3 regions of the Cytobacillus sp. GQ23 genome follow, and region 1 is predicted to be linked to each of the others. Evidence: riboswitches for the same ligand, from Rfam matches in the RefSeq annotation. Region 1 holds a riboswitch; each other region holds the start of a gene.

Region 1 (4,229 bases):
CAATTAAATGCAGGATAAATGTACTGCGAATTAACCAATAAAGGAAATAACATGAAAAAATTGATATTTTTTCTTATTTGTCCATTATTTTCAGATAGGATTTTACTAGAAATATTACTAATATTAGGATGTCAAAGAAATTTAAGGAGTGTACAACTTGAAGAAACAACTACTTACAATGGCTGCGACAGCTGGTTTTTTGATTACACCGTTCAATGGAGAAGCAAGTGCACATGAAAATAAATATATAGTTCAGTCTGGTGACACCTTATGGGGAATCTCTCGCTCTAATAATCTTTCAATTGAAGAGTTAAAGACATGGAATAATCTATCAGGCTCAATAATTTATAAAGGACAAGCTCTGACTCTGCTGGCACCGCACAGCCATGACGCAGCAGCTGGCGGTTCTTCTGTCAGTACAGTCAGCTACACAGTGAAATCAGGCGATACTTTATGGGGAATTGCAAGAACACACGGCCTTTCTGTCAGTACCCTTAAGAGTTTAAACAGAATCAGCAGTGACACGATTTATCCGGGACAAAAGCTAAAAGTGAAAGGTTCGGCTAACACTGCTGTACCTTCTCTTCCTGCTAGCACTGGATCTTATACTATCCAAAGAGGAGATACTCTTTCAGGTATTGCATCTCGCCATAACCTATCGGTTTCACAGTTAAAAGCCTTGAATAATCTTACTTCAGACATCATTTATGCCGGCAAAACGATAAAGGTATCAGGTGCTGCAGCAAGCAAGCCGGCAGAATCACAGGTAGCTGCTCAATCGACATCCAAGGTAAATGAACTTATTTCTGAAGCAAAAAAATACATCGGTTCACCTTATAAATGGGCAGGAAGCACTCCTGCAGGATTTGACTGCAGCGGCTATTTGAACTATGTATATGGGAAAGCAGGAATCTCTATTCCTCGTACAGTTGCATCCATTTGGAGTGCCACAAAACATGTTGCCTCACCAAAAGTGGGAGATTTGGTATTCTTTGAGACTTACCAATCAGGTCCATCACATGCTGGAATATATCTTGGCGATTATAAGTTCATTCATGCCGGTTCTTCACGGGGTGTAGAAATAAGCGATATGAATAATTCTTATTGGAAGCCTCGTTACTTAGGGGCAAAAACCACTTTTTAGTTATAAAAAAGTACTCAGCGCTTTAATAAGCACTGAGTACTTTTTTTTAATCTCTTCGATCATTAAAAGTCTTGGAAAGAGCTTCCTTTGCGTCTCCCCATTTTTCCTCGGTTTGTCCTTTTAACTTATCCATATTGCCTTCCGCTTCTTTAGATTCGTTATTGGTCAGTTTGCCGTATTGTTTTTTTAATTCACCTTTAAATTGGTCAGCATTCCCTTTTGTTTGTTCTCTATTCATATTTGCACCCTCCTAAGTTATTGCTTACTTCTTAAATACCCAAAATGAAAAAGTCCAAACAATTGATATAATAAAAAAGCATTTTTATTTCTCAAACCATAACGAATGTGTTTCTTATAATGATGGAAAATTAAAAACTTATTGACAATTTATTATTATAGATATATTATTTTTACTATCAATTAAATAATTTACTTATCAAGAGTGACTGAGGGATCAGGCCCTATGACGTCCGGCAACCTCCATAATGGAACGGTGCCACTTCCTGCAGAATGATTTCATTCTGAAAGATAAGTCGTGATACATAACGATGCCTCTTTCCCGAATGGAAAGAGGTTTTTTGTTTGAAAAGGGGCAATGAAACTGGGGGGATCTGCATGATAGAAATTAAAGAACTTGAAAAAGTCTATGAAACTAAGAAAGGTAAAGTAACTGGTGTTGATCATGTATCGCTTAAGATTGAAAAAGGGGAGATTTTTGGCATCGTCGGATACAGTGGAGCAGGCAAAAGCTCTTTGCTGCGGTGTTTAAATTTATTGGAGAAGCCCACTTCTGGAGAAATCCTTATTGATGGATTATCTTTAACGTCTTTAAGCAAGAAAGAGCTTCGCCAGGCGCGTTTAAAAATTGGCATGATTTTTCAGCATTTTCATTTGGTTAGTTCGAAAACCGTATTCGAAAATATTGCTTTTGCTTTAAAAGCAGCAAACAAAACGAAGACTGAAATAGAAGCACGAGTTCATGAATTGCTTGATATGGTCGGATTAACGGATAAGAGGGATGTCTACCCATCACAGCTTAGCGGCGGGCAAAAACAGCGTGTTGGCATTGCCCGTGCACTGGCAAACAATCCATCAGTTCTTTTGTGTGATGAGGCTACATCAGCACTTGATCCAAGCACTACCAAGTCCATTTTGTCTCTGTTGAAAAAAATTAATAAAGAATTAAATCTGACCATTGTACTAATTACACATGAAATGGAAGTTGTTAAAGAAATATGTGACAGAATGGCTGTCATGCAGGATGGAAAAGTAATTGAAGAAGGTAAGGTCTATAATTTGTTCGCCAGCCCGAGAGAAGCGCTGACCAAAAAGTTCATTAATAGCGTGCTTCAATTTGACTTGCCTGAGAAGCTTTTAAAGGAACGTGAAGGCAAGATTATTAAGGTGTACTTCCAGGGAAGAATTGCAGAGGAGTCTGTTATTTCTGAGGTGTTTCAGCAATTTAAAGTGAAGGGGAATATCCTTCATGGAAAAATCGAATACATTCAGGAAAAACCGCTCGGGATTTTTGTTATGGCGATAACAGGTCCTGTGCTTGAAGTCGAAAGAGCCATTCAATATATTACAGACCGGACAAGGAATTTGGAGGTGGTTCGTGATGCAGCTTGAAAGTTTAATAGCTATACTGCCGGAACTGAATAAAGCATTTTTAGAGACCATTTATATGGTTGGAATATCTATTGCAGTAGCCATCATTGTTGGTCTGCCAACAGGTGTTTTGCTTTTTGTAACTGATAAGGGTCTATTTTTGGAAAATACCGTTTTTAAAAACATTGTCGGCTTCATTGTCAATATGATCCGTTCCATTCCGTTCATTATTCTGCTAATTGCTCTTTTGCCATTAGCTAATTTGATTACCGGAACGACCATTGGACCGACTGCTGCATCGGTTTCACTCTCAGTTGCTGCCATTCCGTTTTTTGCGAGGGTTGTAGAACAGTCTTTAAGAGAGATTGATAAAGGTGTCATTGAGGCTGCTGTAGCAGTCGGGGCTACACCGTGGATGATTGTAAAGGATGTACTCGTACCTGAGGCAAAGCCGGGGATTGTTCAGGGAATTACCATTACGGTCATCAGTCTTGTAGCATACTCTGCAATGGCAGGTATTGTCGGCGGCGGTGGAGTCGGGGACCTTGCGATACGCTTTGGTTATTACCGTTATGACAATACAGTCATGTTCACAACTGTTATTATTCTAATTTGTCTAGTCCAGATTTTCCAATTTGCCGGGGACCGGATCGCCAGATTAGTTGATAAAAGATAAAAATATCATCAGGGGGAAATAAAATGAAAAAGATAACATTTGCATTCATACTTATGCTTACATTTGCTGTACTTGCGGCGTGCGGAAGTGAGAACTCATCTTCCGAGGCAAGCGGTGATAAGAAAAATATCAGCATTGGTGCTACTTCGGGTCCATACAGTGACATGGTCAGCAAAGCAATAAAGCCAATTCTTGAAGATAAAGGCTATAAAGTAAATGTAGTAGAATTTAGTGACTATATCCAGCCTAACCTTGCCCTTTCAAAAGGAGACCTGGATGCTAATCTTTTCCAGCATAAAATTTATATGGAGACTTTTGCAAAAGAACATAATATTGAGCTGTCAGAAGTGATTACCGTCCCAACTGCCCCAATGGGCATTTATTCAAAAAAATTCGCTTCATTCGAGGAAATCAAAGAAGGTTCAGCTATTGCCATACCAAATGATCCAACGAATGCGGCGCGCGCGTTTTTAATCCTTGAGGATGCAGGACTTATCACAATAAATGCAGAAGCTGATCCGCTTACTATTTCTGAAAAAGATGTAGAAGACAATGTCAGGAACCTGCAGTTTAAGCCAATTGAAGCTGCCCAGCTGCCGCGTGCAGTGGACAGTGTTGATTTATCAGCCGTACCAGGAAACTATGCCCTCGCTGCAAAGATGGATTTGCTCGATGCACTGCAACTAGAGGACATGCCAGATAAGTACCGAAATCGAGTCGTAATTGACACGAAAAATACAGATAAACAACTAGCCAAGGACTTAAAGGCAGCTGTTGAATCTGATGAATTCGAAAAGGTTA
Region 2 (4,229 bases), on a different contig from region 1:
TTTTTTGTGGATATTCGCTCTATGGAAGTGGGGTGACTGGAGAAATTGGAAAATATATTACCCCACCATGCTTTTTTTCATATTAGGGGACTTTTTATATTTATATCTGCTCTCAGATATCTACCCGATGTGGACTTATGACCCGCAGGGAATCGATGAGAAAGCGAATCTTACAAACACCCATGTCAGTTTATCCATTATCGCTGTAAAGTATCCTGCCACCATTTTAATCTATTTGTATAGATTCCCTGCAGGCAACCTTATTAAAAAACTGCTCTATATCTCTGGCTGGGTCCTTCTCTATACGGTTAATGAGATTGTTGACATCAAATTAAAATTGATAAAGTATGATAATGGATGGAATTTAAAATGGTCGATTCTTTTCAATGCTGTTATGTTTATTATCCTCTGGGTGCATTTCAAGCGGCCAGCTGCAGCATGGGGGCTGTCCATTCTTTTCTTCATCTTCCTATGGAGACAGTTCGATGTACCATCAACAGTTTTTAGATAAGTGTCTAATTTCAATACAATTTGTCGATAAAAAAACAAGCAATTTTACTGGACATTTTTGATTAAAGCGTTTATTTTACTATAAAAAGGCAATATTCTATGTATAAGTTTCAATAAATTGGAATGGGATGGTGTTACGGATGGCAAACAAGAAAAATGTTAAATCTCCCGGCAAAGATCTCAATATTGGTGCAAATGTTTCATTAAACGGCCTGGTAACAGCCGTTTTTGATAATATGGTCCATGTCCAGATTGGCGCTAAGATAGTAACAGTTCATGTTAAAGACCTGTATTCAGGATTAAATAATCCATTATTGAATAAACAGCAGGCTTAGTATCCACCATCTCAAATTATACTTCAGAAGGGGCAGCTCGTAAGCTGCCCCTTCTGTTTTTTAGACCGGCTGAACCTGCTTATGCTTCACCGCATCATGTGCATAATCTCCAAGCACTTGATATGCCTTCCAATCAGATCTGTCTAATAATGACACAGCTTCTGCAGATGCCTTAACAATCACAGCCTCTTTTGACACTTTGCTGATGATTTCAATTCCCTCTGGCAGCTCTGTTTGCTCAGCATTACCAAATACAACCCAGATCTGCTGTTCAACAACGTTCTCTTCCGATACTGCTTCCTCAAATGCTGAAGGAAAATCGGCTTTTCCTGCATGAATTAAATCTTCAATAATTGCACTTGCCGTTGGGAACATGCCTGCTCCTGGCCCCTGCAGGCTGATATTTCCGACAATATCTGCATCGATGGAAACGGCATTTTGCACGCCTTCTACTCTGTACAAAGGATGTGCTTCTCCTGTCAGGACCGGCTTTACTGTACAGCGGATAGAATCTTTTTCCTTCTGAATGGATGCTACATGCTTGAACTTCAGGCCCAGCGAATCAGCCAAAGTAATTTGCTCAATCGTAATATCAGTAATACCTTCTCTGACAGAGTATTCCTGTGCCGGCGCTTTCCCAAATACCAGCTCGCTTAGAACAACTGCTTTGTAAAAGGCGTCATATCCTTCGATATCATTTTTGGGATCGGCTTCTGCATAACCTTTTTCCTGAGCTATTCTCAGTGCTTCTTCAAATGATAAATTCTCCTCCCTCATACTTGTCAAAATGAAATTGGATGTGCCATTTAATATTCCTTCAATTCGTTCTATCCGGTTGGCATTCAGCAGCTGTTTGATGGTCTGAATGATGGGAATTCCGCCGCCGACAGTTGCTTCAAATCCCAGTGATACATTCTTTTCTTTTGCAAGCCTCGAAAGCTCACTTCCATGAAATGCAAACATTTCCTTATTGGCTGTAATGACATGGCATCCTCTCGATATTGCCTGGCGTAAATATGTATAGCCCGGTTCCCTGCCAACAATGGCATCAATTACGACATCAAGCTTTGGAAGCTCAATGATATCTTGAAAGTCATCTGTTAAAAGCACCTCATCATCAGGCAAAGTATGCTTATTCACATTTTTAACAAGGATGGCTGCGACCTTCACTTCTTTCCCTAATACCGCCTGTAGCCTTCCCTGATGTTTGCTGATCGTTTCATATACTCCTTTTCCAACTGTTCCAAACCCCAATAGCCCAATCGTTATCACTGACATCTCTCATTCCCCCTGGATACAATTTATCGTGCCTGCCGTAAAACAAAAAACCCCTTCCGTCCATTACAGACAAGAAGGGGTTTGAATTTACTATCCGTTCATTCCGCCTTCTTATCTTCGGAAAATGTATTCCTCTGAATTTGGCACCGTGCATAAATGCTGGTTGCCGAGGCTTCATAGGGTCAGTCCCTCCGCCTCTCTTGATAAGAAGTTTCTAAGTATTCAATTTATATGAATGATAAACATTTTTAAGGACTGCGTCAACCTTTTTTTTGATAAATTATTTTCTTCAAACGCTTTCACTTTCCCTGGTATCCGTTATGATTTCAAGAAAGTGCTTAAGAATCCTGGCTGTAAGCCCCCAGATGACCTTATCCTGAAAATAATAAAATACTTCTTCTGCTCTTCTTGTCTGCCAATTGTAATTTTCTCCTCCGGCAATCAAGTCAAAAGGAAAATTTTCTTCCGGCTCTACTTTAAAATTCACGTGATATGTTTCCGGCTTTACGTTTTTTAAAAATGAAAGAGGGACAGTAAAGATCTCTTCTACTTCATCAGGGTTCGGCACAATCTGCTCCGGGTTTTGGATTATGCCTGCATAAGGGTAAATAATCTGGCCAAAAGAAATCATGTAATCAAGCGGGGAAACATCTGTGATGCTGTCTTCATCCACACCGAGTTCCTCAGAGGTTTCACGGATGGCCGTATGCTCTTCATCCCTATCTTCCGGATCTATTCTTCCCCCGGGGAAACATACCTCCCCAGGCTGCCTTCTCATTTTTAATGAACGCACTTCAAAAAGGACATGAACCTCATTATTGATCTCAACCAGCGGAAGCAAAATAGCGAATTTCGAATATCGCTCACTCCCTAAAATGATGGGGGTTCTGTTCCTCAGCCTTTTAGCCAGTTTCTCAATCTCCATTTCTGCCCACCTCCAGCAGCAATACATTTCAGTTTTTATATCCTTATCATACTGTATTCTTTGCGTTTTATTAATATATACGGCTTGTCCCATATAAAGATTAAGGCCCATCTGCTGTATTAATGGTCCCTGCCCTTCAAAAGTAAAAGAAGGTTTCCCCGCCTGCAATTCAGGGAAAATAAAAAAATATCAAATGACAATGGGAGTGAAAAATATGCAGAAGAATATATTAATAGGCGGATACGATACACAGCAAGAGCTTAAAGAGGCCATTGAAGGCGCAGGGTCAAATGGGTATCAGAAGGAAAATCTTGTGATCGTCTCAAAGGATGGAGCAAACCTTGAAGCCTTTGCAGACAATTACGGAGTAAACTTGCGAATAGTCGGATCTCAGGAACTGGGCAATCAGCGTTTTCTTGATTCAGTTAAAGCTCTTTTCATGGGGGAAGACCCGGACACAAGTTCCGGAATTGATCCTGATAAAAAAGATGGTACACGGTTTGATGAACATGATCTGGATCAGTACGCAAGCATGGTTTTTGATGGAAAATATGTTTTAATCGCTGACTATTATGGGCAATATCCTGGGTCCCCTCAGGACAATCAGAGGATCAATGCTGAAAACTCTGAAGGATATTTGGAGAGTGCTTCAGCCCGGGAGGCTGTCCATGAATCGGATATCAAGACACTTGCAGATAAATCCGCAGGTACATGCTGTGTCAATGAGAATCATAATCGTGTTCAGACTTCAACTAATTCAGCGATAAAAATCAGCTCAGAATTAAATAGAGATGAGCAGCTTGCCAAGGAAAGGCTTAAATAGCATAACCCCCCTGAAAAGGGGGCTTTTTGCTGAAACAAAAAGAGAGGTTTCCCCTCTCTTACGCATATTTCTTGTTATCCTCTTCCCTTTTAAAGAAGCTCTTCATCGCATGGAATACATCTGCTTTTTGCTTAAGAATATAATATCGGAAATCTTCATTCTTAATATTTTTATAGGCGGACATCAGGGTCGAGTGGCGGTTATACTGGTTGACCTCACCGTATCCAAACATATTGGAGACCTTCATCAGTTCTTCCACCAGCTTGACACAGCGTGCATTATCAGAGGTTAGGTTATCACCGTCTGAGAAGTGGAAAGGGTAAATATTGTATTTGCGCGGGTCATACTTAGCATCAAT
Region 3 (4,229 bases), on a different contig from region 1:
CGATACAGCCCTCTTCTTATGAAGAGGGCCTTTTCAGCTCTTCGATATGAACAAACATTATTATAGAGGAGAGATTATGATGACAGACAAAAAGCAAAACTACCGTTTTGAAACCATTGGAGTGCATGGCGGACTCAAGCCTGACCCTGTAACCGGTGCGAGGGCAGTTCCGATTTATCAGAACAATGCTTATCAATTCAAGGATACAGATCACGCTGCAGACCTCTTTGCTCTGAAAGAGCAGGGATATATTTATAGCAGGATACATAACCCCACTGTCAGTGTATTTGAGGAAAGGGTAGCCCTTCTTGAAGGAGGAGTGGGTGCGCTGGCTCTTGCAAGCGGCCAATCTGCCATAACACTGGCTATTTTAAATATTGCTGAAGCAGGTGATGAAATTGTTGCTGCCTCAAATTTATATGGAGGTACATATAATTTGTTTGCAGTCACACTTCCTAAGTACGGAATAAAGGTGAGACTCGTCGATCCAAAGGATCCGGAAAATTTCCGCAGTGCAATAACAGATAAAACAAAGGCTGTCTTCGCCGAGACGATTGGAAACCCGAGCCTGAAGATCCTTGATATTGAAAAAGTTGCCGCAATTGCACACGAAAATGGTGTGCCGCTAATTGTCGATAACACTTTTGCTACTCCTTATCTTTGCAGGCCAATTGAGCATGGGGCTGACATTGTAATACACTCTGCGACAAAATGGCTGCTCGGCAATGGAACTACAATGGGCGGTATAATTGTTGACGGCGGAAATTTCGACTGGAATTCCCCTAAGTTTCCGGGATTTACAAAACCGGATCCGAGCTATCATGATATTGTTTATAGTGAAGCAATTGGTGAAGCGGCTTATATTATCAAAGCCCGAGTACAGCTGTTGAGAGATTTAGGGCCTGCAATGAGTGCACAAAGTGCATTCCAATTCACACTGGGCCTTGAAACTCTTCATGTAAGAATGAAGGAGCATGTTGCCAATGCCAAAAAGGTAGTGGAATATCTGGAGGCGCATCCAGCTGTTAATTGGGTGCTTTATCCAGGCCATGAAAGCCACCCGGACAAAAAATTGGCAGATAAATACTTGCCAAAAGGAGCCGGAGCAGTGGCTGTATTTGGAATCGCTGGCGGAAGAGAGGCTGGAGCCAAGCTGATCAATAGCCTGAAGCTTTGGGCACATGTGGCCAATGTCGGGGACGCAAAGAGCCTGATTATCCACCCTGCAAGCACCACTCATCAGCAGCTGGATGAGGAAGGTTTAAAGGCTGCCGGTGTACCGGAAGATCTAATTCGGATTTCGATCGGAATTGAGAATGCGGAGGATTTGATTGAAGATCTGGAACAGGCCATTGAAACAGCTGCGGGTCTTACATCGTTGGCCGCAAAAGCGTAAAGGATAATTTACCATTCGCTTTTTTCCGAAAGTTTGAAATTTCATCGTTGACACCTTTTTATCGCCTATGATACGATAGCAAACGTAATTAAAAAACTGCTTAAATAATTTAAAGTATTAATTGAATATAGAACGTAACGCTCTTATCAAGAGAGGTGGAGGGAAGTGCCCTATGAAGCCCGGCAACCGTCAATTTAGTTGAAATGGTGCCAATTCACTCAAAGCATAGCTTTGATAGATGAGAGGAAGGACTAAATTTATTTATGCCTTTCTGCTCATGTGCAGGAAGGCATTTTTGCATTTGCGCATGAAAGTCTATTGTGAGTAAAAAATAGGTAAATAGAAGCAGCCAATTAATTATTATCTGTATCTTTCGATAAAAGAGGTGACTATCACATTGATTTCTATAACAGATGTTCAGAAGATATTCTCTTCAAAAAACAGCCAGGTAAAAGCTGTGGATGATGTAAACCTGGAGGTAAAAGAAGGAGAGATATTCGGTGTTATCGGATATAGCGGTGCTGGTAAAAGTACATTAATCCGTATGCTGAATGGGCTGGAGCTTCCTACCCATGGCAGCGTAACAGTAGCCGGCAATGAGGTTTCAAAGATAAAGGGAAGCAACCTAAGAAAAGCACGTCAGGAAATAAGCATGATCTTCCAGCATTTCAACCTGTTATGGTCGAGAACAGTAAGAGAAAATATTGCATTTCCGCTAGAAATCGCTGGTGTTTCCCGGCAGGAAAGGCTCAAAAGAGTAGACGAGCTCATTAAACTAGTTGGTCTGGAAGGAAGGGAAGAAGCCTACCCATCTCAGCTTAGCGGCGGTCAAAAGCAAAGGGTCGGAATTGCCAGAGCCCTTGCTAACAACCCAAAAGTGCTGCTTTGTGATGAGGCCACATCTGCACTTGATCCTCAAACAACAGATTCCATCTTGGAGCTGCTTGTTGACATCAATGAACGCCTGGGCTTAACCATTGTTCTGATTACACATGAAATGCACGTGATCCGTAAAATCTGCCATCGGGTTGCTGTTATGGAAGGCGGCCGAATTGTTGAAATCGGACCTGTATTAGATGTCTTTAAGAATCCAAAAGCAGAAATAACAAAGCGGTTTGTTCAGCAGGTGACAGAGCCTGAAGAAACGAAGGAAACGATTGATCATCTTGTAGATTTGTATCCACAAGGAAAAGTAGTTCAATTAGGATTTGTCGGCGAATCAGCTGAACAGCCATTGATTACTAACCTGATCCGTCATTTCCAGGTAACTGTAAATATTCTTCAAGGGAAGATTTCCCAGACGCAGAATGGTTCTTATGGTACCTTATTCATCCATGTTGATGGAGAAGCAGAGGAAGTTGCAAAAGCAATTGAATATATCCATTCCCAGCAGGTAGGCGTGGAGGTGATTTCCAATGCTTAATGAATGGTTTCCAAATGTAAAATGGGATTCCATGTGGGAGGCTACTGTGGAAACCCTCTATATGACTGCTATTTCTGTTATCGCAACCTTTATTTTGGGAGCGGTGCTGGGGCTGCTGCTCTTTTTGACAGCTAGGGGGAATATTTGGGAAAATGCGCCAATTAATAAAGTTATCTCTGCGTTCGTCAATATATTCCGTTCAATTCCATTTATCATCCTGATTGTTTTATTAATTCCATTTACGAAGTTTCTATTGGGAACAATGATTGGGGAGGATGCAGCATTGCCTGCATTAATTATTGGTGCTGCTCCGTTCTATGCCCGAATGGTGGAAATCGGCTTGAGGGAGATAGATAAAGGGGTAATTGAAGCAGCCAAGTCAATGGGCGCAAAAACAAGCACGATCATCTGGAAGGTGCTGCTTCCGGAATCAATGCCGGCCCTTGTTTCGGGAATTACTGTAACAGCTATCGCACTGGTTGGCTACACAGCTATGGCTGGTGTTATCGGCGCTGGTGGACTTGGGAATCTGGCATACCTTGAAGGTTTTCAGCGGAGCCGAAGTGATGTGACGCTTATGGCGACCGTAATTATTTTAATCATCGTATTTATCATCCAATTTATTGGAGATATTATTACAACAAAATTAGACAAACGATAAGGAGAGATTTACATGAAAAAGTGGTTATCACTTGCTCTTGCACTGGCAGTTGCCCTTGTACTTGCAGCTTGCGGCACTTCAGAAAAAGACGGCAGTGCCGGAGAAGGCGGAGATAAAGATAGCAAAAAGATTACGGTGGGAGCATCCAATGTGCCTCACGCGGAAATTCTTGAAGAAGCAAAGCCATTACTTGAAGAAAAAGGCTTTGAACTTGATGTTGTAACATTCCAGGATTATGTATTGCCAAATCAGGCTCTTGAGTCTAAAGAGCTTGACGCAAACTACTTCCAGCATATTCCTTATCTTGAGTCGCAGAAAGCTGAGCATGGCTATGATTTTACAAATGCAGGCGGAATTCATATTGAGCCAATCGGTGTATACTCCCAGAAATATAAGAATCTTGAGGAGCTTCCTGAGGGTGCTACAATCATCATGAGCAACTCAGTTGCAGACCATGGCCGCATTCTTTCCATGCTGGAAGCTGAGGGACTTATCACTTTAAATGAAGATGTTGAAAAAACGGAAGCAACACTGGAAGATATAAAAGACAATCCGAAAAAATTAGAGTTTGATACTGAATATGAAGCATCACTTCTTCCTCAGATCTACAATAATGGAGAAGGGGATGCAGTTCTGATTAACTCCAACTATGCAATTGATGCAGGATTAAATCCTCTTAAAGATTCAATTGCTATTGAGGACAAAGATTCACCATATGTAAATGTAATTGCAGTCCGTACAGGTGATGA

Evidence for each region. A riboswitch is a leader RNA that binds a small molecule or an ion and turns the genes downstream of it on or off. The one in region 1 is predicted to bind S-adenosylmethionine.
Region 2: another riboswitch for S-adenosylmethionine. It lies ahead of AC6CHU_RS25375 (homoserine dehydrogenase); the one in region 1 lies ahead of AC6CHU_RS19815 (methionine ABC transporter ATP-binding protein).
Region 3: another riboswitch for S-adenosylmethionine. It lies ahead of AC6CHU_RS22945 (methionine ABC transporter ATP-binding protein); the one in region 1 lies ahead of AC6CHU_RS19815 (methionine ABC transporter ATP-binding protein).

What each region holds. Positions count from the first base shown of each region.
Region 1 covers NZ_JCAXER010000026.1:18,448-22,676, reverse strand. The annotation lists gene AC6CHU_RS19825 (C40 family peptidase) at 158-1,144, shown strand; gene AC6CHU_RS19820 (CsbD family protein) at 1,191-1,382, opposite strand; SAM riboswitch class I at 1,575-1,679, shown strand; gene AC6CHU_RS19815 (methionine ABC transporter ATP-binding protein) at 1,760-2,773, shown strand; gene AC6CHU_RS19810 (methionine ABC transporter permease) at 2,763-3,428, shown strand; gene AC6CHU_RS19805 (MetQ/NlpA family ABC transporter substrate-binding protein) at 3,452-4,229, shown strand, end outside.
Region 2 covers NZ_JCAXER010000051.1:8,068-12,296, forward strand. The annotation lists gene AC6CHU_RS25365 (CBO0543 family protein) at 1-511, shown strand, start outside; gene AC6CHU_RS25370 (hypothetical protein) at 651-845, shown strand; gene AC6CHU_RS25375 (homoserine dehydrogenase) at 906-2,123, opposite strand; SAM riboswitch class I at 2,232-2,333, opposite strand; gene AC6CHU_RS25380 (NUDIX hydrolase) at 2,413-3,048, opposite strand; gene AC6CHU_RS25385 (general stress protein) at 3,263-3,871, shown strand; gene yhbH (sporulation protein YhbH) at 3,930-4,229, opposite strand, start outside.
Region 3 covers NZ_JCAXER010000036.1:12,865-17,093, reverse strand. The annotation lists gene AC6CHU_RS22950 (O-acetylhomoserine aminocarboxypropyltransferase/cysteine synthase family protein) at 80-1,396, shown strand; SAM riboswitch class I at 1,537-1,641, shown strand; gene AC6CHU_RS22945 (methionine ABC transporter ATP-binding protein) at 1,794-2,819, shown strand; gene AC6CHU_RS22940 (methionine ABC transporter permease) at 2,812-3,480, shown strand; gene AC6CHU_RS22935 (MetQ/NlpA family ABC transporter substrate-binding protein) at 3,493-4,229, shown strand, end outside.